Regions from separate parts of the Halothiobacillus diazotrophicus genome, predicted to be linked through region 3. Evidence: predicted binding sites of a transcription regulator. Region 3 holds the regulator's gene; each other region holds the start of a gene.

Region 1 (9,984 bases), 120 kb from region 3:
AGGGAATCAATGCCAGGGAATCAATGCCAGGGAATCAATGCCAGGGAATCAATGCCAGGGAATCGATGCCAGGGAATCGATGCCAGGGAATCGATGCCAGGGAAACAATGCCAGCGATCAGCCGTTGATCATCCCCAGCGTCAGCACGACCACCACCAATGCGTGAATGAACACCGGTGCCAGGAGCCGACGCCGAGTGGCGTAGGCATAGCCATATCCGATACCGCCTATCGTCGCGCCGATCATCCAGGCGGGGCCGAGTTTGAAGTGCACCAGCCCGAACAGGATCGCCGCCACGAGTACCGCCGTCGCTTCCGCGTAGTGTGCGGGCATCCGGCGGGTCAACCACGCGCGGGCCAGGGGTTGTACCGCCCCGCGGAACAGCGATTCCTCGATCAGCGCGACCAGCAGGGCGTGGGCCGCGATTAGGGCGATGAAACGGGCCGTCAGCTCGGGTAGTGCCGCCAGTTTTTGCGGGTCGACCGTGATCCCGCCGGTGGCAAGGCCAAAACAGAAGGCCAGGACGACGGCGATGCCCGCGATTGAAAAGGCGAGGCCGGCACCGGGTGGCCGAGCTTGTCCTGTTGTCTTGGCGCAGGCCAGCTCGATACGCGGGTTCAGGAGGATCAGCTGAAGCGCGGCAAAGAACGCGATCGGTTTGAGGCTGAGGTGCACGAATGTCATGCCGTCCAGGGCGATGTCGATGGTGGTGCCCGGGGTGATCCGCTGGCCCAGAAAGGCGCCGGCAACGCCGGCCAGACCAAGCAGGAGTGCTGAGGTGCCGGGGTGTGTGCGTTCGAGACCGATCCGGGCCAGGGTCATGCCCGCCAGTATCAGGGCGACGGCAACGTGGTTTTCCGTGGCGATTAGCCCGGCCGTCAGGGCTAGGCCGGTGAACGAGATCAGTTCCCGGGTAATGAATTTCCCCCGTCCGGCCAGTACCGCGAACAGCAGGACGGCTGTCGCCAGAATCAGAGTCGTGTCGGAAATGCCCCAAACCATGGCGCGGCTGCCTGCTCAGTGAAAGCGGGGAGCATAGCACTCCACCGTATCGGGTCCGATCTGGAACCTATCGGGGGCACATAGATGGACCATATCCAGCCCGAACACAACCTGAGTCGATTTGACGCCCATCCCGTGTCCTGTCGCATGCTATAAACCCAAGCTGGTACGAACATACTGACAAGAACACGCTGAAATAAGACCAAGGAACACCCATGACTTTTCCCGACAAACCGGTTGCCCTGATCACGGGGGCGGGCAGTGCCGATGGCATTGGTTTCGCCATCGCCCGAGAACTGGGGCAACAAGGAATGGCTGTACTGATTACCGCCACGACCCAACGGATATTCGAGCGCGTGGCGGAATTGCGACAGGCAGGCATCACGGCCCATGGGTTTGTCGCAGACCTGACAATCGAGGCGGAAGCCCAACGGCTGTGCGCCGAAGCCGAGGCCCAGCATGGCCGGATCGACGTGCTGGTGAACAATGCCGGCATGTCGCAACTGGGCAGCCCGGAGCCCTTCGCGGAAATCGACGGAATGTCCCTCGATGACTGGATGCTGTCGCTCAACCGGAACCTGACCACCGCCTTCCTGATGACGCGCGGCGTACTGCCCGGCATGAAGCAGCGCGGCTATGGGCGGATCGTGAATATCTCGTCCACAACGGGCACAACGGGCGCCAATGCCGGGGAGGCATCCTATGCCGCCGCCAAGGCCGGGATGACGGGCATGACCCAAAGTCTGGCGCTGGAAACCGCCAAATTCGGCATTACCGCCAATTGCGTGGCCCCCGGCTGGATTCGCACCGCGTCGAGCACGGAAGAAGAAATCCTGGCGGGTAACTGCGCACCCGTGGGGCGATCCGGTTCCCCCACGGAAGTGGCGGCAGCCGTGGCATTTCTCGCATCGACCGGTGCCAGCTACATCACGGGCACGACGATTGTGGTCGATGGCGGCAATGCCATCGTGGAGAATCTGCACACGCGCTAGCCCTTTTAAAAATCGGCCCATGGATGGGCATTCGAGCTTGGGCATGACTGTGTAAGAGCAATAACCCGCTGGAATAGCACGGATGAAGAAAATCAATTATCGGACAGATGTTTAGCCGTCTAGGATTAACAGGCAGAAGCACTAACTGCTGCTTGCCTGAAAGACTTTCCTGCCGTGATTTTCTGAAAAGCCTTCAAGGAGACCGCCATGACCGCCAGCATGAACGCCAGAACGACCATTCAAACCTTTGCGCTCGCCTTCACCTTGGCGCTCGCGACCGTCGCCAGTGCGCAAGCCGCGCCTTTCAAGGTCGTCAGCCAGGATCTGAATCCGCATCAACCGATTCCGAAGAAATTCGTCTTCAAGGGGTTCGGCTGCACTGGCGAGAACATATCGCCCGAAATCGGCTGGAAGCACGCACCGGCCGGGACGAAAAGTTTCGCGGTGATGGTGCATGACCCGGATGCGCCGACCGGCGGGGCCGGATTCTGGCACTGGGTGGTCATCAATATCCCGGCCACCGCGACCTCACTGCCCGAAGGTGCCGGTGACGGCAAACCGGATTCAGGCCTCCCGGCCGGAGCCGTCCAGATCCCCGATGACTACAGCATTGCCGGCTGGGGTGGACCCTGTCCACCGACGGGCGACAAGCCGCACCGCTACGTCTTCACGGTGTATGCGCTCAAGGTGGCCCAGTTGACGCCCCCGACGAATGCCACGGCGTCCCTGGTCGGTTTCCTGATCAATCAGAATGCCCTGGCAAAGGCATCGCTGACTGCACGCTATGGTCGTTGATATAGATGGTAAATCACTGGGAGGCGGTGTCATCGAATGGTGGGAAACTTGGGATCAGTGAGCTTTACCTTAGATTCAATCAAATTACCCCCGAAAGGCGCCAGCTGTTTTGTGGCTGGCACTCTCGTACATACACGAGAAGGATTGGTTCCGATCGAGCGGATCAAGGTGGGGGATTGGGTGTTGTCCAAGCCGCAGAGCGGGGAAGGTGAGCCGAATTACAAGCAGGTAAAAAAGACGTTTAGGTCTGAAAACCAGGAAGTCATGTTCGTTGAGATCATTCCGATTGCGGAGCTTGAGAGAGCAAAGAAAATCCAGAAGGAGATTCAGGGTAAAGAGGGATTATCTACTCTTATTCGGAATGAAATGAAGCAGTACCTGGTTGCAACACCTAATCACCCATTTTGGGTTAATGAGGTCGGTTGGCTTGAGGCTAGTGAAATTGATCCCTCAGATAATTTAGAGGTGCAGTTGGTTACTGGTGAACCCGCTTATATGGGTGAAGGCCATAGAGGTTCATTATACCAAACGCAAATTACTGAAGGGGTGGTTTGGTTCGAGTTTTACGACATGCATGGCTATGGAATGATCCCGGTAGATCTCCGGCATGGTGAACCTCAGGCAGATATTAACTGGAGTGCTTTACAACCTCAGCCAGATTCCGAAATGGGGCAGGGTTATCCCGAAACTGAACTACGCCAAACAGTTTATAACCTCGAAGTGGTGGATTATGACACCTATTATGTTGGTAGGATGGGCGTATGGGTGCGAAACTGTGACCTTAGCGAGTATAAGGGGCAGTGACTCTGACCCCCATTGATTTGGGGTGGCCTCGACGGTACCCCATGTTGAGTAGCGGTTCGCTTTAGAGTCCAGGCTCAAATGTTACCGCCTTTGCAGCAAGCTGCTTGGCATATTGGGCGGGCGTCAGCCCGCCGAGTGCTCTCTTCGGTCTTTCCTCGTTGTACTCACGGGCCCATGTACGGATGATTACCCGGGCATGGTTGAGGCTGACGAACCAGTGCTCGTTGAGGCATTCGTCGCGTAGCCGTCCATTGAAGGATTCGATGTAGGCATTCTGGTTGGGCTTGCCCGGTTCGATAAGCCGTAGGGCAATGCCGTGGCGATGCGCCCAGGTCAGCATGGCCCGACCGGTAAATTCCTTGCCATTGTCCGTCCGGATGATCGATGGCCTGCCGCGGATCGAACAGACCTCGTCCAGCAGCCTCACCAGTTGGTCGCCACCGATCGCATGCGCCGGGATCACAGCCACCGCCTCATGCGTCGCATCATCCACAATCGCCAGGCACTTGAGCGCACGACCCGAGGCGATACGGTCGAAGACAAAGTCCATCGACCAGACCTCATTGGCCGCACCCGGTCGGATCAGCGGCTGCCGATCCGCCGGCGGGATCTTCTTGCGCCGGCGACGGCGCACCTGCAGATTCTCCTCGGTGTACAGACGCTCCACGCGTTTGTGATTGACTCGCTGTCCGGCCTGACGCAGCTTGAGGTAGATCATTGGCGCGCCATAGCGGCGGTACCGCTGCGCCATATCCACGATCTGCTGGCGCAGCGCGATGTTACCGTCCGGCCGGGGCACGTAGCGCAATGCCGAGGCGCTCATCCCGACCACCCGCAGTGCGTGCCGCTCGCTCATCCCGCGCTGTTTCATGAGCCGCACCACCTCCCGGCGCGCCGGCGCGGTCACCACTTTTTTCGAAGGACTTCCTTCGTCACTTCGTTCTCCAGCAGCGCCTCGGCCAGCAGCTTCTTCAGTCGGGCGTTTTCCGACTCCAGCGCCTTGAGGCGCTTGGCGTCCGACACGTCCATGCCGCCAAACTTGCTGCGCCAGAGGTAGTAGCTGGCCTCGGAGAAGCCGTGCCGTCGGCACAGCTCCTTGATCGGGACACCGGCGTCCGCCTCCTTCAAAAACCCAATGATCTGTTCTTCGCTGTAGCGTTTCTTCACATCCAATCTCCTTGCTTCATGGGATTGGACTCTAAATGCCTGTGCTACTCAAATCCGGGGTAACGTCGGTCCCTGTGCTCTCGAATACCGTTTCTCAACTTTCGTGCTTCAGCGATCAACGCTTCGCGTGACATAGCTTCAAGATCAGTGTCCATCATGACTCCTGCATTGCACATCCCTGATGACGCCAAACGTGCCAACCGAGGGCTGACCGTGTTTTTCAGAATAGATCAAACCTTAGCCGGAAGCGGTGATCTGTACGGCGGGAAAGCGAACTGATAACCAAGGGATCAGTGCCTGTGGGGGCACACCGCGCAATAGAACCTAACCCGTGGTCTGCCCTTTCTTGTCCTTGTTCAGGATGAACAGCAAAATTCCGCCCAACACTGAATCGCCACCAGTCCCCTAGACACATTCCAACCGTTCGTGGTGACGCCGTTCGTAGTCTACAGGCGACATCAATTCGTTAGAACCATGACGACGTCGGGTGTTATAGAACATCTCGATGTAATCGAAGATGTCAGCCCGGGCTTCGTCTCGTGTATTGTAGGTTTTTCGTTTTACCCGCTCACGTTTCAGTAGCTGAAAGAAGCTTTCCGCGACCGCATTGTCATGGCAATTGCCGTAAATTGGGGTCAGAGTAAAATCAATCATGCTAATTTTGCAGCTAGGCTTAGTTCGAAAGCGCGTAATTTTACTCTGACCCCAATTACTTATTTGTCGCCTGAACAGGAAACACGGTTATGGGAGCGGCCTGAACCACTCTTTAAACAATTTACGCATGTATCCGAGGGGGGAAGTGACATGTGGATATATGATACCGGCTTGTTAGTGGGTGCAGTAATAACTATGGCGGCATCGCCAGTGCAAGCCACGGATAATTACTTGCTTGGTCGGTGTCAGATATCAAGGCCGGATTCTGGCTCTGAAATAAGCCCGATAGTTGATGGCGACATCTACATGGTCAAATATCGCGGCGATGATCCCATCTACAAGAAAATGCTCAATAGTGTGGGAGGACTGTCTGGAGCGAAAGTAACTTTGATTAAAGCCCCGACACATGGCGAGGTTGTCTTGGAGAAGGATGCGGATGCGGCGGCAAATGGCTGGTATCACTACTGGCCGCAAACTGGCTACATCGGTCGGGATCGTTTCGTGATGCAGGTGGAGAAGGATGGTATCAAAGTCCAAATTCATTACCTGATTGAAGGGACTGACGAAGAAGAGTCGCCGTTGGGAATATGCAAATCCGAGCTATGGAAAATTTCCTCAACTGCTACACCCAAGCTCGATATCTTTCCATCACTGCTGACCTCTCTCGGCCTCTCCAACCTCGTCCATGTCAACACCGCTGACCTCACCGGTTCCGCCGTCGGCAGCACTTCAGGGGCCACCATCACCCTCGACACCGATGCCGCCGGGTATGGCTGGTATATCGACTACACGCCCTACCTGAATGAAGAATATCTGCCCACCAGCAACCCTTACGAGTGGGTCGCCAAGCCGGGGAGTGCGGCGGCGGGCAAGATGGATATGCTTTCCGTTCTGCTCCACGAGTACGGTCATGCGCTGGGGCTGGAACACAGTGCTGACCCCAATGACTTTATGGGCGCGACCCTGCAGCCGGGCGTACGGCGTTTGCCTTCTGCGCAGGAACTGGCCCTGTTAACTCAATTGTCCGAAGCGGCAGGTGGGGCGGCGAATTCCGTCGTCGATCTCACGGCACATTCCCCTTTGCAGGTACCAGCACCCGACGAACCGGGCAATCCCCTGAGGGTCCGAGCTGTTGCTGGGGGCGGCCTATATCCTGCAGTTGCACTCAACCGTTAAAGCGCCTTCGCGGGTAACAGGGGCGACGTCTCCACGATTTAGATCCGGCTCTAAAACCATCCCCTGTTTCCTTTCCGACAAAAGTCCCTTCCCCTCACGAAAATTTCGTCGCCTTCGTTACAAAACTACTTGGCGAATCACTCAAGCTACTGAATAAAAAGCACTAACCATCTTGGCATCCCTCTTGCTTTTCCTCGTTTGCGGTCAGCTTCGTTGGAGCAATCTGATACATCCATGGGGCGGCGCGTGTAACCCGATCGTTATTTGACAACCACGTGGAGGAATACGCCCATGTCATCCCCGACTACTGTGCAGATGCACAACCCGGAACATAGCGGGATTGTGCGACTGGAAGATATGTTGCAGCAAATGGCCGAGCACAAGGGCTGCGGCACGAGCAGCGAAGGCGGCAAGGCGAGCTGCGGCAGCAGCGCCGGTCCGGCGGACATGAGTCCGGAAACCTGGGAGAAGGTGAAGAACCATCCCTGCTATAGCGAAGAAGCGCATCACCATTATGCGCGCATGCATGTGGCCGTCGCGCCGGCGTGCAACATCCAGTGCAACTACTGCAACCGTAAATACGATTGCGCCAACGAGAGCCGTCCCGGCGTGGTGAGCGAGAAGCTGACCCCGGAGCAGGCGGCGAAGAAGGTGATCGCGGTGGCCTCGACCATCCCCCAGATGACGGTGCTGGGCATTGCGGGCCCCGGCGACCCCCTGGCCAACCCGGAAAAGACGTTCAAGACCTTCGAGCTGATCTCGAAGACGGCGCCGGACATCAAGCTGTGCCTGTCGACGAACGGTCTGACCCTGCCGGATCACGTGGATACCATCGAGAGTTTCAACGTGGATCACGTCACGATCACCATCAACATGGTCGATCCCGACGTGGGCGCGAAGATCTATCCGTGGATCTACTTCAACAACAAGCGTTACAAGGGCCGCGAAGCCGCGCAGATCTTGAGCGAACGGCAGTTGCAGGGGCTTGAGATGCTGACCTCGCGGGGGATTCTCACCAAGATCAACTCGGTGATGATTCCGGGCATCAACGACGAACACCTGCTGGAAGTGAACCGGGCGGTGAAGAGCCGGGGTGCGTTCCTGCATAACATCATGCCGCTGATCTCCGCGCCGGAGCACGGCACCGTGTTCGGTCTGAACGGCCAGCGTGGCCCGACGGCGCAGGAACTGAAGGCGCTGCAGGACAACTGCGAAGAAGGCCAGATGAACATGATGCGTCACTGCCGTCAGTGTCGTGCCGATGCCGTCGGTCTGCTGGGCGAGGATCGTTCCGCCGAGTTCACCACCGAAAGCGTCATGGCGATGGACGTGCAGTACGACCTCGAATCCCGTCAGGCCTATCAGGCGGTGGTGGAGCAGGAGCGTCAGGCCAAGGCCGATGCCAAGAAGGCCGAAATGGCGACCCTCGAAGGCGCGGAATCCGACATCAAGATCCTGGTGGCCGTGGCGACCAAGGGCAGCGGTCGGGTGAACGAGCACTTCGGTCACGCCACGGAGTTCCAGATCTACGAAGCGAGCACCAGCGGCGCGAAGTTCGTCGGTCACCGTCGTGTGGATCTGTACTGCCAGGGCGGCTATGGCGAGGACGAGGCGCTGGAGAATTCCGTCATCAAGGCCATCAACGATTGCACGGCGGTGTTCGTCGCCAAGATCGGCGGTTGCCCGAAGGCCGAGCTTGAGGCGGCGGGGATCGATGCGGTCGACAAATACGCCTTCGAGTACATCGATCAGTCCGTGATCGCCTACTTCCGGGAATATCTGGAGAAGGTGCGCGACGGTTCGGTGGTGTACGGCAAACGGGGTGATGCCCAGATTCGTCAGGGTGCCTTCGTGGCTGCCTGATGACCTTTCGGGGGCGGTGACAAACCTTATCCGCGCCGTCCCCTTTATTGACTACAGGAGATTAGTGTCATGGCTTACAAAATTGTTGCTTCCCAGTGCACCGGTTGCTCGGCTTGCGAACCGGAATGCCCCAACGAGGCCATTTTCGAGAAGAGCGGGATTTTCTACATCAAGCCCGAGAAATGCACCGAGTGCATCGGTTTCTTCGATGAAGCGCAGTGCGTGGCCGTTTGCCCGGTCGACGACACCTGCGTGATCGACAACAGCTATCCGCGCTACAGCGCCTGAGGAGGCCGCCATGGACCTGACCTTTACGCCCAAGGCGCAGCGCTTCATCCAGCGCATGATCATGTTCAACGGCGGCAGCAGCACCAGCGGCTTCCGTCTGGCGGTTTCGCCCGGCGGCTGCTCGGGACTCTCCTACGACTTCAGCGTGGAGGATGCGCCCAAGGCCGACGATATGTCGATCGAGAGCAACGGGATCAAGGTCTTCCTGGCGAAGGACAGCGTGCCCCTGCTCGACGGGGTGATCGTGGATTGCGAAGACAGCCTCATCAATACGGGGCTCGTGTTCAAGAACCCGAATGCGGCGGAAAGCTGCGGTTGCGGCACGTCGTTTACGCCGAAGTAACGAATTGAGCCTGAGTGGGCTTGGATTGGCTTGGTTGTGATTTCAGGACTTCGTGTTGCTGAAAGGAGCGAATCGTAATGAATCCGATGGAAGAAGATCTCTGGTTGTCGCGCAATTACTACGGTGGGCTTTTACCGGCCGCCGCCGAGCGCGAACTGCACTGCGCCGCCCGGGCCTACCTGGACGACGCGCGCGCCGAGTTTCATCTTCAGAAGGCATTGGCGATCGCACCGGACGAGATTCTCGTCCACCTCGGCCTGTACAAGTTCTACTTCTACAAGGGCCGGCTGGCCGAGGCGTTCGAGGTGGCCTCGCGCTGCCTGCGGATGACCGCCGAGGAGCTCGGGCTGGCGTCGGATTGGCGCCGGGTTTCGCCGGGCGATGCGCGATTCGACAATTTCGAAGACGCCCGGGCCCGCTTTTATCTCTTCGTGCTGAAGGCCTACGGCTATCTGCAATTGCGATTGGGGCAGTACGACGACGGACGTTCGGTGCTCACCAAGATCACCGAACTCGATCCGGGCGATCGGATTCAGGTGAAGCCGCTGCTCGATGTGTTCGACCGGCCCGACGACTACGCGGACGACGACGATGAATAGGGCAGAGCGAGAAAACCCGGCAGCGGTCGACTGGCTGGATCAGCCGATTAGCTGCGATGGCTGCCCGGACGACGTGAAGCCCGAGGGCCGCTGCGAGTTGATGAAGGCCTGCGTGCGGGATCGTTCGGTCCAGCGGATCGCCAAGTTCTTCAGCTGGAATCCGGACGTGGCGAACGACTACCTGAAGCATCCGTACTTCGAGGTGCGTGCCTGTGCCGCCAAGCACGCGGACGTGTTCCACCTGCGGACCCTGGTCAACGATCCGGACGAGACGGTGCGCTGGGCGGCGGTGATGCGTCTG
Region 2 (9,984 bases), 190 kb from region 3:
CCAGATCGACCACGGCCGGGGAGACCAGGCGGTCGTAGACGACGACGTCCGCCTGCTGCAGGCGTTGCAGGGCGCGGAAGGTCAGCAAGTCGGGGTCGCCGGGACCGGCGCCGATCAGATAGACGCGACCGGCGTTCAGGGCATCCTGTTCCGTGGCGGAAACCAGATTGTTATGGAACAGGGTATCGGCTTCGTCGGTACGCCCCTGGGCGATCAGTTCCGGAAGGCGTGTTTCCAGCTGCGCTTCCCAGAAGCGACGGCGCTGACCGATTTCCGGCAGGCGATTCTGGACGGCGGTGCGCTTCATGCCGAAGAACGCGGCGATGCGGCCGATGGCATCGGGAATGAGCGATTCGATACGCGACCGGACCCAGCGGGCCAGCACCGGACTGGTACCGCTGGATGACACGGCGATCGTCATCGGCTCGCGATCGATGACGGCCGGCACGATGAAGCTGCAGTTGGCCGGATCGTCGACCACGTTCACCGGCAGATTGCGGGCTCGTGCCGCGTCGGCGACCGCCGCGTTGACCGCAGCATCGTCCGTCGCCGAGACGACCAGTTCGCAGCCGTCGAGATGCGCCGGTGCGAACCGGGCCTGAAGGTGCGTTACCGCCGCAGGGCTGCCGCTATCAAGGGCCGAACGGATCTCCGCATGGAGTTCGGCGGTCGCCTCCGGCGCAATGATGCGGACCTGCGCCCCCGCGCTCCGCAGCCAGGCCAGCTTTCGGGCGGCTACTTCACCGCCGCCCACGAGGGCGCAGCGCTTGTTCAGGACGTCCAGAAAAATGGGTAGGTAGCGCATGGTGATCTCCTTTACGCCGGTTCCTTGGAACCTGCGGTCGTACCTGCCGTCTGCAGCAGGAGTTTGAGTTCCGGGATGCAGGATCCGCAGTTGGTGCCGGCCTGGGTGCACTCGCCCAGCGTCTTGACGTCGGTGATGCCTTCGTCGGCAATCGCCTTGAGCAGGCTGTTGCGGCCAATGCTGAAGCAGGCGCAGATGATCGGGCCGCGATCGTCCTGGACGCCGGCCGGCTTGCCGGCCATGAGGTCGGCAAGCATGGCGGGACTGAGCTCGTCCTCCGCGAACAGGCCGGCGAGCCAATCCGTGTCCACGGCACGGCTGTCCGGGGTGACGTGCAGTACCCAGTCCAGTCGACCCTGACGGATCTGGGCGATGCGGAATCGGCCGGAGCCCGGATCGGCGAATTCGATCCATTGCGGTGTCGCGTCGCCCTCTGTCTGCGGTGTGCTCAGTTGCTGCTTGGCCCAGTCGAGCCAATCATCGGGGGAGTCGACTCCAGCCAGTTCGATGCGGTGATGGTTCGCGCCGGGAATGGTGACGGCGTAATCCCCCGGCCAGTCCGTCGGGGTCCGGTCGGCGAATTCCGGTGCCAGAAGGGCAAAACCGAACCACCGGGCCGGATAGGGCTCGGCCCAGACGGCCATGGTCTTGAATTCCGGTTGCCCGGAAACCGGGTCCACAACGCCGTTGACGAGGGCATTCACGAGACCGTGCCGTGCGTAGGCGTGGTTCCAGTGCAGGGGCATGAACAGGGAGCCGGGGCGCTGGTTGTCGTCGAGCAGGACGCGGGCATAAGCGATGCCGTGCGCGTTGCCGAGCCGGGCGATCTGGTGGCCGCGCAGCTTGAAGCGGGCCGCATCGCTCGGATGCACGCTCACGGTCGGCTCGCTGAAATGGGTCATCAGTCGCGGCACGATGCCGGTACGGGTCATGCCGTGCCACTGGTCGCGCAGGCGGCCGGTATTCAGGCGCAGCGGATGTGCCGGGTTCAGGGGCGAGGCCGGACCCTTGGCGTGAATCGGGATCATCCGTGCCCGGCCGTTGGGCGTGAAGAAGCGCCCATCGCTGAAGGGCTCGACGGCCGGACGGTCGGCGGGCTGCGGCCAGCGCGACGGCTCGAGGGCGTCATAGGCTGCCTTGTCGAGCTGGGCGAAGGCGGAGATGTCCAGATCCCGGCTTCCGGCGTTCTCGAAGCCGGTCATGGCCGCGTATTCACGGAAAATCGCCGCGGAATCCGGATAATCGAAGGCCTGGGCAAAGCCGAGCCGGCGCCCCAGCTCGCAGATCATCTGCCAGTCGTGCCGTGCCTGGGTCGGCGGTGCGATGAAGGGCAGTTGGCGGGTGATGCGCCGTTCGGAGTTGGTGACCGTGCCGTCCCGTTCCCCCCAGGTCGTCGCCGGAAGCAATATGTCGGCGAATGCGGCCGTGTCGGTGTTTTCGACGCACTCGGACAGCACGACCAGCGGGCAGGCAGCGAGGGCGGCACGCACCTGATTCGCATTGGGCAGGCTGAAGGCCGGGTTGGTGGCGACGATCCAGATGGCCTTGATATGGCCGTCCTGCAGACCCTTGAACATGTCGACGGCCTTCAGGCCGGGCGCGCGGGCCACGCGGTCGCTCTGCCAGAAGCGCGCCACGCGGTCGATGTCCGCCGGCGTGAAGCCCTGGTGGGCGGCCAGCTGGTTGGCGAGCCCGCCCACTTCGCGGCCGCCCATGGCGTTGGGCTGGCCGGTGATGGAAAAGGGACCCATGGCGGGCTTTCCGATCCGCCCCGTTGCGAGATGACAGTTGATCAGGGCATTGCCCTTGTCCGTACCGCTGGCGGACTGGTTCAGGCCCTGGGACCAGAGTGTGACGGTCCGTTCGGTCTTCGCGAACAGATCGAAGAACCGTTCCAGGTCCGCCTGGGGCAGGCCGCAGCGCTGGGCGACGGTTTCGATGTCCGGCGCATCGTGCCGGGCCGCAGCGAGCGTTTCGTCGAAACCGTCCACATGGTGGTGGACGAAGTCCATGTCCAGCTTGCCCGCCTGTGCCAGGGCGACGAGCAGACCGTTGAACAGCAGGGCATCGGTGCCCGGCGCCAGCGGCAGGTGCAGGTCGGCGATGTCGCAGGTGGCGGTACGACGGGGATCGATGACGACGAAGGTCATCTCCGGGCGACGTTCCTTGGCCGCAACCAGGCGCTGGAAGACGACCGGGTGTGCCCAGGCGGTATTCGAACCGGTCAGGACGACGAGGTCGGCCTGTTCCAGATCGTCATAGGACACGGGAACGGTGTCGGCACCGAACGCCCGGTTGTGGGCCGCCACGGCCGAGGACATGCACAGGCGGGAATTGGTGTCGATGTTGGCGGTGCCGATGAAGCCCTTCATCAGCTTGTTCGCCACGTAATAGTCTTCAGTCAGGATCTGGCCGGAGACGTACATGGCCACCGAGTTCGGTCCATATTCCTCGATGGTGCGCCGGAAACCCTCCGCGATGCGATCCATCGCCGTGTTCCAGTCGGTTTCCTGCAATGCACCGTCGGGCTGGCGGATCTTGGGCGCCGTCAGCCGATGGGGCAGATCGAGGGTTTCGGCGAGCGCCGAACCCTTCGAGCACAGCCGACCGTAGTTGGCCGGGTGTTCCTTGTCGCCCGCGACCGACCATTGCCCGCTGGCGTCATCCTGTCGGGCGATGACCCCGCAGCCGACGCCGCAATACGGACAGGTGGTGCGGAATTCGTTCATGCCGCGGAACCGCCGAGTTCGATGGAGACGATACCGTCCACGATCCGGGTCTGGAAGGTATGCGTGCAACCGTGGTCGGGTGCCACCGCCTCGCCGCTGTCGAGTTCGATGACCCAACCGTGCAGCGGGCAGGTCACGCTCTCGCCATGAACGATGCCCTGCGAGAGCGGCCCCTGCTTGTGCGGGCATTGGTCGCGAACCGCGAACACGGTGTCCTTGGCGGTGCGGAAGATGGCGATCGGCAGGCCGTTATGCTGCACGACGCGCGATCCCAGGCGCGGGATATCGGCCAGCGGGCCGACCGTGTACCAGTGGTTTGTTTCCGGGTTCTGACTCATGACAACTCCAATACGGGGGCAAATTCGTGGCGGGCGACGCCGTCGGCGCGCTCTTTCCAGGGATCGGTCTGGCTGAATTTCTGGCTGTGCATGAAGCGGGCCGCCAGTTCGGCACGGCCGACCGGATCCTCGATCAGGCGGCGCTGGACGTAAGGCAGGCCGACGCGCTCGATCCAGGGGGCCGTGCGGTCCAGATAGTGCGCTTCCTCGCGGTACAGCTGGATGAAGGCCGTGGTGTACTCGATCACTTCCTCTTCGGTTGCCACCTTGCAGAGGAAGTCCGTGACGCGCACCTTGATGCCGGCGTTGCCGCCGACGTGGAGTTCATAGCCCGAATCCACGCAGACGACGCCCAGATCCTTGACCGTGGCTTCCGCGCAGTTGCGCGGGCAGCCGGAGACGGCGATCTTGAACTTGTGCGGCATCCAGGAGCCCCAGGTGATCTGCTCCAGCTTGATGCCGAGGCCGGTCGAGTCCTGGGTGCCGAAGCGGCACCATTCCTTGCCCACGCAGGTCTTCACCGTGCGCAGGGCCTTGCCGTAACCATGACCGGAGACGAAACCGGCGGCGCTCAGGTCGCGCCAGACGTCCGGCAACTGGTCCTTCTTCACGCCCAGCAGATCGATGCGCTGACCGCCGGTGATCTTCACGGTCGGGATCTCATACTTGTCCGCGACGTCGGCAATGGCGCGCAGTTCGTTGGGCTTGGTCACGCCGCCCCAGATCCGCGGAATCACCGAGTAGGTGCCGTCCTTCTGGATATTGGCGTGTACGCGTTCGTTGATGAAGCGGGATTGCGGGTCGTCCTGATAGGTTTCCGGCCAGGCGCAGAGCAGATAGAAGTTCAAGGCGGGGCGGCACTTGGCGCAACCGTCGGGCGTCTTCCACTTCATCTCGGCAAAGATGGCCGGGATGGTGGTGAGTTCGTGTCGATAGATGGCCGTGCGCACCTCGTCGTGGGTGGCATCGGTGCAGCCGCACATCGGCTTGACGGAGGGGGCGGCCGAGTAGTCGCCGCCCAGGGTCGAAGCCAGCAGGTCTTCCACGAGGCCGGTACAGGAGCCGCAGGAAGCCGCCGCCTTGGTGTGCGCGCGAACCTCGTCCAGCGTGAAGAGCTTGTGTTCCTTGATGGCCTTGGTGATGTCGCCCTTGCACACGCCGTTACAGCCGCAGATTTCCGCATCGTCGGGCAGGTTGGCGATGCGTGCCTTGGCGCCGTGACCGGAGTCGCCGACGTGGGCCTGACCGAAGAGCAGCTGCTCGCGCTGGGCCGTGACATCGGTGCCGTCGCGCATCAGCTGGAAATACCAGGCGCCGTCCATGGTGTCGCCGATCATCACCGCGCCTTCGATGCGGTTTTCCTTGAGGATGAGTTTCTTGTAGACGCCGCGGGCCGCATCGGCCAGCACGATTTCCTCATGCTCCGGACCGGCATGGATCTCGCCGGCGGAAAATACGTCGATGCCGGTGACCTTCAGCTTGGTGGAGGTCATGGAACCGGTGTACTTGCCAATCCCGTAGCGCGCCAGGTGGTTGGCGCAGACCTTGGCCTGTTCGAACAGCGGCGCAACGAGGCCGTAGCATTGCTTGCGGTGCTGTACGCACTCGCCCACGGAGTAGATCTTCGGGTCGTAGGTGAGCATGGTGTCGTCGACCACGATGCCCTGCTCGCAATGAATGCGGCTGGCGAGGGCGACGTCGATGTTCGGGCGGATACCGGCGGCCATGACCACGAGATCGGCGGGCAGGGTCGTGCCGTCGGCCAATTCGACGCTGCTCACGCGATCCGTGCCATGCAGGGTTTTGGTGTTGGCGTTCAGGCGGATCTTGATGCCGCGATCGGTCAGGGACTGTTCCAGCAGGCGGCCGGCAGCCGGGTCGAGCTGGCGATCCATGAGATTGCCGTTGCGGTGCAGGACGGTCACGTTCATACCGTGCGTGACGAGGCCGGCAGCGGCTTCGAGCCCCAGCAGACCGCCACCGATGACGATGGCATGGCCGCCCGGCTTGCAGGCCGCCAGCATGGTGTCGACGTCGGCGATGCTGCGGAAACCGACGACGCCGGGCAGCTCGGCGCCGGGAATGGGCGGAATGAAGGCGCGCGAGCCGGTGGCGATGATGGCGCGGTCATAGGGGAATTTCTGCCCGTCCGCCGTGATGATCTCGCAACGCAGGCGGTCGATCCGTTCGACACGGATACCCTTGTGCAGGGTGATGCCGTTCTTCGCATACCAGTCGTCGTCATTGAGCATGATGTCGGGAATGGTCTGCTCCCCGGCCAGTACCGGCGAGAGCATGATGCGGTTGTAGTTGGCCCAGGGTTCGTCGCCGATGACGGTGATGTCGTACATGTCCGGCGCGAGCTTCAGCAGCTCCTCCAGCGTACGGACGCCCGCCATGCCGTTGCCGATGAGGACGAGGCGCGGTTTGGTCTCAGGGGTTTGTGCGGTCATGGCAGATACTCCAGTTCGGTCATGTTCGAATCGATGGTGCTGTTCAGCAGTGTCAGGTGTTCCAGCGTGGGAATCAGGTGGTTGATGCCCGTCGCGGGGGAATTGGTCCGGTCGCCTTCGACGAAGGACGACAGATAGCCGGTGATGTCGAAGGGGTTGAACGTGCTCTGATCGAAGAATACGTCCGGTCCCTGGATCAGCGGCCCCGGCGTGGCCGGCGAAAGGGTCCAGTGATGCTGGTGCAGTCCTTCGGGGAGATAGTCGATGGTCGGTGTCCCCATATCGAGGGTCTGCGCGGCATGGCGGAACAGGGCCGGACGGTAGCTGCGCTCCGCGATGACGCGCAGATCGATGGCCCGGTTGATATGCCCCCAACGCAGCATCTGTGCCAGGTAGAACACGGCGTGGGAGCGCCAGGGGAATTGGGCGTTGTCCCGGGAGAAACGCAGCCACGGAATGCCGTTGGCATTCTCGTCCCCGGATAGGCCAGGCAGGAGCAGGTTCATCGGTTGGCCGATCCAGCGAGGGTCCGCCAGCCAGATGGCTGCGGTTCGGCGGTTTTCCTCCGAGGCATCGAGCCACATGCCCGCTTCCATGAGTGCCGTGATCAGGGCCAGATGCTGATCGGGATTGCATTCGGCCCACTGTTCGCTGACGGCCAGCATCTTTTCGGACTTGTTGGCCCAGAGCATCGGCCCTGTGGCAATCAGGACGCCCGGCGGCTGGTCACCCTCAACGACGGGCTGGCAGGCAATGGTGCCCCAAGGCTCGCCGACGCAGAAGCCATCGATGACGCCGTCGCGCAGGCGTTGCGGCATCAATTGCGGGGGGTAGTAGACGACTTCGACGTCCTTGATCGGATCGATGCCGCCCGCTGCCAACCAGCTGCAGAGTTCGTAGTAATGCGTGGAGTAGGGGTGGACGGCCGCGAAGCGAAGTTTCCGGCGCCGATTCGTTTGTTCGCTCGGGTCGCGCAGCAGTTCGCCAAGCCGGTGGGCGGATTCCAGCGGGGCTGGACTTTCGGAGGAAGCATCGAGCTGTTTCGCAAGCGGTCGAGCCATTACGATGGCGTTGCCACCCAGCCCGAGGCTGAGCGAACTGCACAAGGGCTCCGAAAGTCTGTCGAGTCGGAGGTTTGCCGCCAGCAGCATGGGGGCGAGCAGATGGGCACCGTCCAGCAGGCCGAGTGCCAGCTTGTCGCGGACGTTCGCCCAGGATGGCTCCCGACTGATCTCCACATTCAGACCATGCCGCGCGAACAGATCGAGATGTTCGGCAACGGCCAGCGGGGCGCAGTCGGTGAGACCGACGAATCCCAGCCGAATCGGCTGGCCCGTTCCAGAATCAGTCGCTGTGTTGTTGGACATTTCCCGGTGAAACCCCATCTTGGATTACAAAACGAAAAAGCGCCTTTGTGGCCGTCGGACCTGAGTCCGAGTGCTCACAAAGACGCCATTGTCTTTACATTACTCATTGGTGCCGCCGTCAAGGCCGCCATTGGCCTACGCTGACACTTTACCAGGTATAAGCATTTTCTGTGCCATTTTCGAACTTAAGCGAATTCATGCGGTTATCTTCAGCGTCAACTCGTTTTTGCACCAATAGCGTGCAAACGAGTTTGGCGGCGTATGAAGATGGGGCGTTGATGACGCGACTACGCGAGAGATCACGCGTGTGTTAACCCCCACAGCGAAAGCATCAGGCAGATGAACAGAAATAGGGAGACTAATTGCCAGAATCGGACAGGATTCCGCTGTAATAGGGGTCTGGCTGGGGGAAGCCCTTGAGCTTGACCACTTAGGCCCTGTTCGAGTTCGAAGGCGAATTCCATGCTGTCTTGCGGTCGCTCGGCAGGATCCGTGCTCAGCGCCTTGTCGAGCAGATGATCCAGCCATAGCGGGAGATCTGGTCGTAAGGTGCATAGGGACTTACGCTTGGCAAATCGCGGATGGCTGAAGGGTTCAATCTCGCCGTACGGGTAACTTCGGGTGAAAAGGTAGAATAGGGTGACGGCGAGGGCGTACACGTCCGTTGCCGTGTTTCCGCGCTCGCCATCGAACTGCTCGGGAGCCATGAAGCTGGGGGTTCCAGGTATGGCGTTCACAAGTGCGGGATCGTTGCGATCTTCCCAGCCAGGAAGTCGCGCGACACCGAGGTCGAGCAGCTTGAGTTCTCGATTTTCGAGTAGCAGGACGTTTTCGGGTTTGATGTCGCGATGGATGATCCGCTGGCGGTGGAGCGCATACAGTGCCTTGGCCAATTGAACGCCGATTCGCCCTCCCGTCGTCAGGCCGATGGGGTGCTGTTGCTCGATGAATGCACTCAATGTCTGGCCCGTGTAGTAGGGCATGACGGAATAGAGACAACTTTGCCGAGCCCTTGGGAGGGTGATGATTTCGGCGATCCAGGGGCTATGCACCCTACTGCCGATCAGTGCTTCTCGGACGAAAGCGGCACGATATTCTCGGTCGCTGGCAACGCGGGGTTGCGGAAACTTGAGGACGACCGGACGGGGTTGCTTCTCCGCGGCATCCGTCTCCTGGGCAAGCATTAACCGACTATAGCGGCCATTGGAGATCGTGCGAATCAGCTGAAACCCATCGATGATTTCCCCTGCTGCGGGTGGCTCCTTGATGGGGAGAAGACCAAAAGTCGTTTCGAGGTGATGGCGGTCCGTTGCCGGCAGACCGCGAATATGCACAACGAGCGCGGTGACGTTGTCCTGACTGCCCTGCCGTAGTGCCTCTGCCACGATTCGCTCACTAAGTACCTGAGGTTCCGTGCCGCTTGCCAACAGGTCGCGAAGCGTTTCGGTGCTCAAGGCGCCATGGACACCGTCGCTACAGAGCAGAAGGCGGTCGTTGACCTGAAGTTCGCGGGTTTGGTGGTCGACGCGAATCTGCTCCTCGAGTCCGACGGCCCGATAGAGTACATGCTGAAGATCCGGTTGTTTGAGGGTATGGTCCTCGGTCAGAATTTCACAGTGCCCCGCCTGAAGGAGATAGGCTCGGGAATCCCCAATATGGACGACATGGAGATTCCGGCCGCGCAGAATCAATGCCGTAAATGTCGTAGCCATGCCTGAAAGATTCGGATCCTGTCGTCCCTGCGCATGGATCCAGCTGTTGATTGCCCCGAGGGAGCGAGCCGCCAGCGCCTCGATGCCAAGTGTATCGGCAAGCGCATAAAAGCCTTCTAGAAAATTTCCGACGGTGAGCTCGGCGGCGATACGACCGCCTGCGTGACCACCCACGCCGTCCGCCACGCAGAAGGTGGCCCCGCGAAGGCTGAGCGCCGGTTCGTTCGGTATGACTGCACCAACGAAATCCTGATTCTCTCCCCGTCGACCGGGATCGGTCGCGAAACCGAAGTCGACTTGCAGCCCAGGCGTTTCGATGTCGGTCATCTTCGAGGGTGCGTCATACTCGAGCGCCGGAGGTGGCGCCCCAGGTCGTGCGCCAGCGGTGGCGGACACGCACCAGGCCGATAATGCCGATCACGGGCAGGGCGGCAAATACCAGGAAACCGAGCATGAAGCTGTGGGTGTTGCCGTAGGAGATGCCAAGCGCCTTCGCGAGCAGAAAGCCCCCGATGCCGCCTGCCGCACCGATCAGCCCGGTCATCACGCCGATTTCGCCACGGAAGCGGAGTGGGACGAG
Region 3 (9,984 bases):
AGGCCGATCACGAAACCGAACGCCAAGCTTTTGATCACGCCGTTGAGTACATCTTCAACCGGTGCCATCTGCTGCTGGATCTGTCCCCAGTAGGACGCGGCATCTACACCGAGCACCACGACACCGATCAGATAACCACCAAGAATGCCCACCAGGGAGAACAGTGCCGCCAGCAGCGGCATGGCAAACAGCGCGCCCCAGAACCGTGGCGCCACAACCCGGCGCAACGGATCGACCGCCATCATTTCCATGGCGGACAACTGCTCAGTAGTCTTCATCAGGGCAATTTCCGCCGTGATTGCCGAGCCGGCACGGCCCGCGAACAACAGGGCCGTCACGACAGGCCCCAGCTCACGGACCAGGGAGAGCGCCACCATCACGCCGAGCGATTCGGTTGCATTGAATTTAGACAGGATATTGTACCCCTGCAGCCCCAGCACCAGACCGACGAACGCGCCGGAGATCAGGATAATCACCAGCGAGAGGACACCGATGGCATAAACCTCCTGGACAATCAGGCGCGGCCGCGTCCAGGCCGGAATCAATCGGAGGAAGACAGCACCGGTAAAAAAGGCCATCCGACCGGTGTGCTGCGCCGCCGACAACACCCAGCGCCCCAATAGCGCCAGAAAGTCACCCAGCGTGTTGACCCATGCCTGCACTATCTGGACTCCTGATCGAAATGGGTGAGACTCGACAAACCGAGCGCATCCGCAAGCAGCCGCTGCCCGGAGTCGGATTGCCCCGTGGCCGCATCGGGGTCCGCATCCAGGAACTGGCGCAGAAACGGCGACTGCGCCTTCTGAGCCATCAAATCTTCCGGCGTTCCCGCCCCGACCACGCGCCCTTCATTGATCACATAAACCTGATCGGCAATGGACAGGGCTTCGGACACGTCATGCGACACCAGCACGCTGGTCAGCCCCAGCGCGCTATTCAAGGAAGCGATCAATCGCAGAAGCACCCCGAGATTGATCGGATCCTGTCCCGTGAAGGGCTCATCGTAAAGCATGAGCTCGGGGTCCAGGGCAAGCGCCCGCGCCAGTGCGACACGTCGCGCCATGCCCCCGGACAGCTCTGCTGGCATCTGATCGGCGGCAGCCAGCAGCCCGACGGCCTGTAGCTTCAACGCGACGATCCGCTGAATGAGTGCTTCAGGCAGATGCGAATGCTCCCGCAACGGGAAGGCTACATTTTCCCGCGCCGTCAGATCCGTGAACAGTGCACCGTTCTGAAACAGCATGCCGAGCCGGCGACGCATGGCCAACAGATCGTTCCGACCGGCCCGCCCCATATTCAGGCCATTGACCATCACCTTGCCGGACCTCGCCTTGATCTGCCCGCCGATAAGCCGCAGCAGCGTGGTCTTTCCGGTACCGGATGGCCCCATGATCGCCGTGATCTTGCCGCGGGGGATCGACAGATCCACCGAGTCGAGAATCACTCGCCGGCCGCGGGAAAAGGAAACCCGTTCGAATTGGATATAGGGTTCCATCATAGCCCCATGAGCTCTACGAGCGTTTGCAAGCGCTCCATCGTCGGTACGGAAGGTTGATCGCCGTCGACAAACAAGGCACAGGGCACTTCAGGCGCCTGCGCGATGAACGACTCGATCCATGTACGGAGCAGTTTCGGCTGATCCTGTGCCGGGATCAGGCCAACCCGGCACCCACTGGCGGCCGCGTCCGGGCGCCAGAGTGCCTCGTCTGGAGCAAGCCGAATCACGGGGAGATCGGCATGGTCGACCAGCCAGTCGGTAAACGGCGACTGGGCGGCACCTGCCCCCCGCTCAAGGACGGCGAGCACCGGTTTCGGCGCATCGGCCACGGCGGCCAGGGCGTCGGCCGCATCGGCATCCGTATCGGCGATCCATACGGCACTCGTCATCATCACAAGGTAATTGTTGCGCCAGTCGTCCGGCATGCCTTCCGGGTAGAAGTCCTGGATCAGCGAGGTCGCCAGACGCTGTCGGAACCCGACCCAGATCGATCGTCTCGAGGAATTCACGCAGGCAACTCCCGAAGCAGCCTGAAACTCAGGTTCAAATCGAATTCATGCTCGAAACGCTGGGCACGTGAGGCGCTCCGGCAGGCGCCGGGCCCGTCGAACCAGGAGCCACCGCGCACGACGCGGAAACGACGATCATGCTTGTCCGGACTCTGGAAGGGCTGATCACCGACCCGGGCATTCAGTCGATAGCCGCTGCGCCAATGATCCAGGGTCAGTTCCTGCATATTGCCATGCACCTCGTGCAGCCCCCAGGCATTGGGCGGCAGGCTACCGACCGGCACGGGCCGTCCGATCCCGCAGAGGAACAGCCCTCGGGTGCAGTGCAGGCCGCCGGCGCAATTGACTTCTTCGCGCCGGATCTTGTCTCCGAAATAGAACATGGTGTCGGTACCCGCCCGCGCGGCATATTCCCATTCGGACTCGGTGGGTAGACGGTACCGCTGGCCGGTTTCCCGGGAAAGCCAGTCCGCGTAGGCCACTGCATCATGAAACGAGACGTTGTAGATCGGAAAGTCCAGATCATGCCATGAGTAGGCGCGCGGCCGACGATGCCCCGTCGCCATCAGGAACTGGTTGTACTCGCGACGGCGAATGGCGCCCGTCGTCAAGGCGAATGCTCGGGGAAAGTGCACCTCGTGTCGCGGCATCTCAACCGGCTGGACCTGGTACTCACCCTGCCGGGCGCCCATCCAGAACGACCCCGGAGGAATCACGGCAACCGTCGGAGCGGGGCTGCCATCACGCAACGTATCGGCAAAATGAGGCGCGCAGCCCAATGCCTGGGCGGCCGCCTGTTGACGAACCGTCGCATCAGCCAGAAATTCCGATTCCCGTTTCACGGACACTGCTCCCACCGAAACCCCTCCCCCCTAATCGACACAACGCCCTTGTACACCACATCGGCAAGTCTGTGACTCCGCATCGCAACCCTGGCCACGACCCGATAAAACACCAGGTTGTTCGCATGCGAAATAATAGCGAGACTAACATTTATTTGTCCCGCCTGCTGTGCAAATTTGTAACGCCTTGCCGCACAATCCTGCCTCGCAAATTCCGGGGGCATCGCCCGCTGCGCCGCCCATGCCGCCTATAGAAATCAACCGGATTGAGGGCGGGACGGCGTCGGCTGCTATACTGCCTTGCCTTTTTTGTGTGCATCATCATATCGAATATCTATGAATCCCAATAACCTTCTGGCAATGGCTAAGCAAGTCATTGATATCGAAACCCAAGCCTGTCTGGCCCTGAGCGAGCGAATCGACGAGGCCTTCGTCAACGCCTGCGAACTGATGCTCCGCTGCGAAGGTCGGGTGATCGTGACGGGCATGGGAAAATCAGGCCACATCGGGGGCAAGATCGCCGCCACGCTGGCCAGCACCGGCACACCGGCCTTCTTTGTCCACCCCGGCGAGGCCAGTCATGGCGACCTCGGGATGATCACCCGCAAGGATGTCGTGCTCGCCCTGTCCAACTCGGGAGAAACCGCCGAAGTACTGGCCATCCTTCCGGTGATCAAGCGCCTGGGGAGCCCCCTGATCGCGATGACCGGCAAACCGCAATCGACTCTGGCACAGGCTGCTGATGCACATCTAAATACATCCGTAGCCCGGGAAGCCTGCCCGCTGAATCTGGCACCGACCGCCAGCACAACCGCCGCCCTCGTGATGGGCGACGCTCTGGCCGTCGCGCTGCTCGACGCGCGTGCCTTCCAGCCCGAGGATTTCGCCCTGTCGCACCCTGGTGGGGCACTGGGCCGTCGCCTGCTGCTGCGGGTGCGCGACGTGATGCATACCGGGGAACGCATTCCCAAGGTCCAGTACAACCAGACGATCAAGCAGACCCTGATCACCATCTCCTCCGGCGGACTGGGGATGGCCGCCGTCATCGATGACGACGAGAAATTGCTGGGTTTGTTCACCGACGGGGATTTGCGCCGCATCCTGGACCAGACCGAATTCGATCTCAATCTGCCAATCGAAAAAGTGATGACCCGCAACCCCAGAACCTGCAGCGAAGACATCCTGGCGGCCGAAGCCATGGCCATCATGGAGCGCGACAAGATCAATGGATTGCTCGTGCTCGACGACAACCGGACCGTCATCGGCGCATTGAACATGCACGACCTGCTTCGCGCTGGCGTTGCCTGAGGGATACGTACATGAGTCAAACCGATTTGTTGACCCGCCTGAAACAGATCCGGGCACTGGTGCTCGACGTGGACGGTGTCCTGACGGATGGACGCCTCCATTTCACGGAGCAGGGGGAGGAACACAAGGTGTTTCATTCCCGGGATGGTCACGGCATCAAACTTGCACAAAAGATCGGCATCGAGGTGTCGATCATTTCCGGCCGGGCGTCCCCCGCGCTGCGCCATCGGGCCGAGAATCTCGGCATCCGGCACTGCATGATCGGCATCAAGGACAAGGGGCCGGCCCTGGAGGAGCTGGCTCGAACCCTGGACGTCGAGCTCCAGGCCATTGCCGTGATGGGCGACGACGTGATTGATCTCCCCATGCTCAACCGCGCCGGTGTTTCCGCAACCGTGGCCGATGCGCCCGCCGCCATCCGCGCCCGGGTGGACTGGGTGACGACCCTGGGCGGTGGACAGGGTGCCGTCCGCGAGTTCATCGATCTACTTATCGATGCCCGCGACGCCTGGTCGACCGTCATCGCCGATCATCAGTAGGAACGACGTCAACCGTGCCCCAGAACGTCATCAGTCAGATCACGCTCGCGACACTGCTGTTCGTGGTGCTCGGGTTCCTGCTTTGGCGCAACAATCTGGAACATGCGGGCCCGCAAACAGGACATGCAGCAGAAACCGACCAGCGTTTCACCGGATTTGTCGCCAGACAGTTCGGGGCATCCGGCCAGCTCCAGTGGACGCTCCATGGCAAAACCGTACAGCACGATACGGGCGATCGTGGGTATGCGATGTCAGCCCCCGAACTCATCGTCTCGGACCGCCAGCACGCCGGGCCGCCATGGCGACTCGCCGCACCGATCGGCACGGCCGACGAGGCGCTGACCGACATCCGCTTGAGCGGCGGGGTAATCGGGCAACGCGCCGCGTACAATCGGCAGGGTCCACTCCGTTTCCGCAGCGAGACGCTCGACATCTCGCCCAGAACGGACACCGCACGCAGTGACGACAAGAGCCGGTTCGCGGAACTCGATGACCAGGGCAACCCGGTCTGGTCCAGCGACGCCACAAGCTTCCGTCTGAACTACCGGGAACAGCGACTCGAACAGTCCCAAGTTCAGGACAGCTATCGTCCCGCCGCAACAGTACAGACACCAACCCCCGCGACACGTCAACCAGACGATTCCCCTTCTTCCCAGGACCAGACCGCCCTCGGAGCGCAGCCATGATACAGAACCCATTCCACACGCCCGCACTGCAGGAGTACCCGACATCACGAACGGGGACGTCGCTGATCGCCCTGACGCTGGCAGCCCTGGCACTGGCAAGCCCGAACGCGTTTGCCGCCAAGGCCGACCGGAGCAAGCCGATCGAGGTGTCGGCCAACGAAAAAATCACCGACTACAAGAATGGCACCAGCGTCTATACCGGTCAGGTCGTCATCGATCAGGGTAGCCTGCATGCCACCGGCGACAAGGCCACGCTGTACGTCAAGAACGGTCAACTGGTTCGCGCCGAACTGGACGGGAAGCCCGCCACCTTTCAGGAACTGGATGAAAAAAACCAGCTGGTGAAGGGTTCCGCCACCCACGCCACCTACCTGGCGACCGAACAGAAAATCGTCCTGACCGGAAATGCCCAACTGAACCGTCAGGGCGATCGTCTCGCCGCCCAGCGCATCACCTACAACATGAAGGATGAAGTCGTTCAGGCCGGAGGCCCCGATAACGGTGGCCGCGTGCATGTCACCATCCAGCCGCGGAACAAGAAGGAAAACCCGTCATCCACGGATGACACACCATCCGGAAATACCTCGACGCAATCCGTCAAACCGTAATGCAAGACCAGAACATGAAGCAGCCACCCGTATTGTTCGTGGAGTCCCTCGTCAAGCACTACGGCGCGCGTGCCGTCGTCCAAGGCGTCTCGCTGGAAGTGCAGGCGGGGGAAGTCGTCGGCCTTCTCGGGCCGAACGGCGCCGGCAAGACGACCAGTTTCTACATGATCGTCGGCCTCGTTGCCGCCGATCAGGGGCAGATCTGGTTGAACGGGCAGGACATCACCCTGCTGCCGGTGGACGAAAGAGCCCACCTGGGACTCGGCTACCTCCCGCAGGAGGCATCGGTGTTCCGCAAGCTCACCGTCGAGCAGAACATCATGGGCGTGCTAGAGCTGAGGCGCGATCTCAGCCCAGTTCAACGACAGACGACACTGGAAAGCCTGCTGGGCGAACTGCATATCCGCTCCATCCGTCGCAATCTCGGGCAGGCCCTTTCCGGGGGCGAACGTCGGCGGGTTGAAATTGCTCGGGCACTGGCCGCTAACCCCAGCGTCATTCTGCTGGACGAACCGTTCGCTGGCGTCGACCCGATATCCGTCATCGACATCCAGCGGATCGTCACGCATCTGAGCGAGCGCGGCATCGCCGTTTTGATCACGGATCACAACGTCCGCGAGACCCTCGGCGTCTGCGAGCGTGCCTATATCGTTTCCGATGGGCAGATCCTGGCCGAAGGCACGCCCCAGGCGATTCTCGCCAACGAGCAAGTCCGTGCGGTGTATCTCGGACAGCATTTCACCCTCTGATCACGCCCGCTCGCGGCGATTCACTCGGGGACAATTCGATGCGTTGGCGCAGATGCAATCCCATATTGGCGGACCGTGTTTTTCAGTTAAACTAACTCACATGTTCATAATCCTGCGATCGACAATCCCCTACCCAGCCACCTCTGATGCCGACGGAACATCAGACAAGATTCATTTGCCCCAAGATCACGCCGGGCTCGCCCAGTCATGAAAGCCGGCCTGGAACTTCGCCTGGGGCAAAGCCTCTCGATGACGCCGCAATTGCAGCAGTCGATTCGATTGCTGCAGCTCTCCACACTGGAACTCGCACTGGAGATTCAGCAGGCAGTCGAAACCAACCCGCTGCTGGAAATTGCCGACACTGACGACTTCTCTGAAGGCGAGGGTCCCTCGTCCGAACTGGCCGAGGGCAGCGAGACGGTCGATTCGGACTATCAGGAAGACCCCAATGCGCTTGCCGGCGAAGCCCTGCTCTCGGGCACGGACGAAACCACGCCGGAGGATCCGTTCACCGTGGATTCGCAGTGGGAGGACTACTACGAATCCGACGGCAGCACCTCATTCAGCGCGCCGGAAAACAATCACGACGAATTCGATCCCTACGCGACGACCTCCAGCGGCGTCGAAAGCCTCCGGGATCATCTGCTGAGTCAGATCCACCTGACCCATCTGACGCAGCGCGATACGGCCATCGCCGCCGCCCTGATCGAGTCGATCGACAACATGGGGTACCTCGCGGACAGCCTGGAAGAAATTCACGCCATGCTGATCGAAGATTGGCCGAACCTCCAGATCGAGGACATCACGACCGTCCTACATCTCATCCAGTCTCTCGACCCGATTGGCGTAGGCGCCCGAGATCTCAACGAATGCCTCTGCCTGCAGCTGCAGCACAAACCGAAAGATCTGCCCTATCGCGACGTCGCCATGCGGATCTGCGAACAGAACCTCATCGAAACCATTGCCCAGCGCGAGTACCAACAGGCACAACGGGCCCTCGGCGTGGATCAGACCGCGCTTGAAGGCGCCCTGATGATTCTGCAGGGCCTCGATCCCCGACCGGGATCCAGTGTCGGTTCCGTCGCAGCGGATTACCTGATTCCGGACGTGCTGGTCAGTTTCCGGAACAATGCCTGGCATGTGGACCTGAACCCGGAAATCGCGCCGAAACTTCGGGTCAACCAGACCTATGCCCGCATGATCAACCGCAGCTCGCGCGGTGAGGACGCCAGCTACATCCGCAGCCATCTGCAGGAAGCGCGCTGGTTCATCAAGAGTCTGCGCAGCCGGAATGAAACCCTGCTCAACGTGGCCCGGGCCATCGTCGCCCATCAGACAGAATTTCTCGAACAGGGCGAAGTGGCGATGAAGCCCCTCGTCCTCCGGGAAATCGCCGACGAACTCTCCCTCCACGAGTCGACGGTCAGTCGGGTCACCACCCAGAAGTTCATGCTGACCCCGCGCGGCACCTTCGAATTCAAGTACTTCTTCTCCAGTCATGTCGGCACCAGCGACGGCGGCGAATGTTCGGCCACGGCCATTCGCGCCATGATCAAGAAGCTGGTGAATGAGGAAAACCCCCGCAAGCCCTTGTCGGACGCCAAGATCGCCGACCTGCTTACCGAACAAGGCATCGATGTCGCTCGGCGCACGATTGCCAAGTACCGCGAGGCGATGGGCATCGCCTCGTCCACCGACCGAAAGCGCCTGATCTAAGGCCTAAAGGAGCTCACCATGCAAATTGAAATCACCGGACATCATGTCGACATCACCGATGCGCTCAGGGACCATGTGGAAAACAAGTTCGAGCGGCTCAAGCGACATTTCGACAAGGTGATCAACGTTCATGTCATTCTGACGGTGGAAAAGAAGATCCAGAAAGCAGAAGCCACACTGCACATGAGCGGCAACGATGTCCACGCCGACGCATCCTCCGAGGACATGTACGCCTCCGTGGACGCCATGGTCGACAAGCTGGACCGCCAGATCGTCAAGCACAAGGAAAAAATGACCGAGCACCGCTGATCGAGACACGATCTTACGCTCGATAAACGCACAACCATGAGCCAATTAATCGGGGTATCGCATTCACTTGCGTGCCCCGACTGACTTTTTGGAGTATCCTCTTGCTCGATTTTTACCGGTCCCGTCCCGCTCACCCACAGCATTCCAACCTGCGAACAGGTGCTTCATGAACATCGCTGAACTGTTCCCCTTGCAGCACATTCTGATCGATGAGGTCTATCAAAGCCGCAAACGGGTTCTCGAAGTTCTCGCCGGCCTGCTGGCCGATGACCAACTGGGCGGCCAAAGCGCGACCCACATCTACGAAATCCTGATCGAACGCGAACGGCTGGGTTGTACCGCAATCGGCCATGGCATCGCGATTCCCCATGGCCGGGATAGCGAAACGCTGCGTCCGCGCGGCGCGCTGATCCGCCTGACCGAAGGGATCGATTTCGGTGCGTCGGACAACGAGCCGGTCAATCTGATTATCGGGTTCATCGTCCCGGAAGAATGCCCCGAAGCACACCTGATGGTATTGGGCTCCCTGGCAGAGCACCTGTCCAGCCCGGATGACCGTGACGCCATCATGCAGGCGCAAAGCCCCGAGCGCGTGCGCAACCTGCTCATCGAATGGCTGCACGATCCGCCAGCCGCCGATGCCGAATAAGCGTCGGTTCCTGTCGCGATATCCGCATTGAGCCACCCGATGCACCGCGCCGTCCCCGTCATTCAGCCTCTGGACGCCAAACACCCGACGGATACCCGGGACCCGGTCTATCGCCGTCTCTTCGACCCAGAGTCCGCCTTCGATCGCCTGAACCCCCTCGATCCGAAACCGATCGCCCTGATCGACGCACCGTTACGGCGCGCCCTGAGCGAGCGTAATGATCCGGTTCCGACCTATGCCGAAATCTGGATTCTCTGCGACATCACCCCCGAGGAGGTTCCGACCTGGGTTGCCACGCAAGCCCGTACGGCCGCCAACATCCTCCACTGCACGATGACCGTGGACGAAATCTCCGAATGGCTCAGGACCCATCGGCAGAGCGCCACGCAACATTGGCAGCATGGCGTCTTCATGGAGGTTGCCGGATCAGGTGTACTGATCACGGGGGAATCGGGTATCGGCAAGAGCGAATTGGCCCTGGAACTGCTTTCCCGCGGCCACCGTCTGATCGCGGACGACGCGCCGTGCTTCGTGCGCGGCAATCAGGGCATCGAGGGAAGCTGCCCGGAAA

The links. Region 3 encodes sigma-54, which starts transcription at its own class of promoters, with help from an activator protein. Its sites were predicted from a motif close to TGGCANGNTNCNTGCTT; they were not measured.
Region 1: nifB (nitrogenase cofactor biosynthesis protein NifB) is a predicted target of sigma-54. The motif match lies at 6,764-6,780, and genes of this name have one in related genera.
Region 2: A9404_RS00185 (CmpA/NrtA family ABC transporter substrate-binding protein) is a predicted target of sigma-54. The motif match lies at 7,852-7,868, and genes of this name have one in related genera.

Annotation. Positions count from the first base shown of each region.
Region 1 covers NZ_CP016027.1:364,075-374,058, forward strand. The annotation lists gene A9404_RS01665 (CPBP family intramembrane glutamic endopeptidase) at 118-1,002, opposite strand; gene A9404_RS01670 (SDR family NAD(P)-dependent oxidoreductase) at 1,218-1,994, shown strand; gene A9404_RS01675 (YbhB/YbcL family Raf kinase inhibitor-like protein) at 2,202-2,789, shown strand; gene A9404_RS01680 (Hint domain-containing protein) at 2,847-3,593, shown strand; one part of gene A9404_RS01685 (IS3 family transposase) at 3,655-4,502, opposite strand; one part of gene A9404_RS01685 (IS3 family transposase) at 4,502-4,760, opposite strand; partial or broken gene A9404_RS13060 (IS3 family transposase) at 5,166-5,384, opposite strand; gene A9404_RS13670 (matrixin family metalloprotease) at 5,919-6,590, shown strand; gene nifB (nitrogenase cofactor biosynthesis protein NifB) at 6,882-8,453, shown strand; gene A9404_RS01705 (4Fe-4S binding protein) at 8,523-8,741, shown strand; gene A9404_RS01710 (HesB/IscA family protein) at 8,752-9,084, shown strand; gene A9404_RS01715 (tetratricopeptide repeat protein) at 9,162-9,683, shown strand; gene A9404_RS01720 (4Fe4S-binding leucine-rich repeat protein) at 9,676-9,984, shown strand, end outside.
Region 2 covers NZ_CP016027.1:49,657-59,640, forward strand. The annotation lists gene cysG (siroheme synthase CysG) at 1-805, opposite strand, end outside; gene A9404_RS00170 (nitrate reductase) at 817-3,534, opposite strand; gene nirD (nitrite reductase small subunit NirD) at 3,531-3,872, opposite strand; gene nirB (nitrite reductase large subunit NirB) at 3,869-6,325, opposite strand; gene A9404_RS00185 (CmpA/NrtA family ABC transporter substrate-binding protein) at 6,322-7,692, opposite strand; gene A9404_RS00190 (bifunctional protein-serine/threonine kinase/phosphatase) at 7,992-9,731, opposite strand; gene A9404_RS00195 (MFS transporter) at 9,745-9,984, opposite strand, start outside.
Region 3 covers NZ_CP016027.1:244,552-254,535, reverse strand. The annotation lists gene mlaE (lipid asymmetry maintenance ABC transporter permease subunit MlaE) at 1-662, opposite strand, end outside; gene A9404_RS01155 (ABC transporter ATP-binding protein) at 662-1,498, opposite strand; gene A9404_RS01150 (hypothetical protein) at 1,495-2,007, opposite strand; gene A9404_RS01145 (formylglycine-generating enzyme family protein) at 2,004-2,849, opposite strand; gene A9404_RS01135 (KpsF/GutQ family sugar-phosphate isomerase) at 3,186-4,157, shown strand; gene A9404_RS01130 (KdsC family phosphatase) at 4,169-4,696, shown strand; gene lptC (LPS export ABC transporter periplasmic protein LptC) at 4,711-5,382, shown strand; gene lptA (lipopolysaccharide transport periplasmic protein LptA) at 5,379-5,990, shown strand; gene lptB (LPS export ABC transporter ATP-binding protein) at 6,005-6,739, shown strand; gene A9404_RS01110 (RNA polymerase factor sigma-54) at 6,947-8,455, shown strand; gene hpf (ribosome hibernation-promoting factor, HPF/YfiA family) at 8,474-8,764, shown strand; gene A9404_RS01100 (PTS sugar transporter subunit IIA) at 8,931-9,413, shown strand; gene A9404_RS01095 (hypothetical protein) at 9,453-9,984, shown strand, end outside.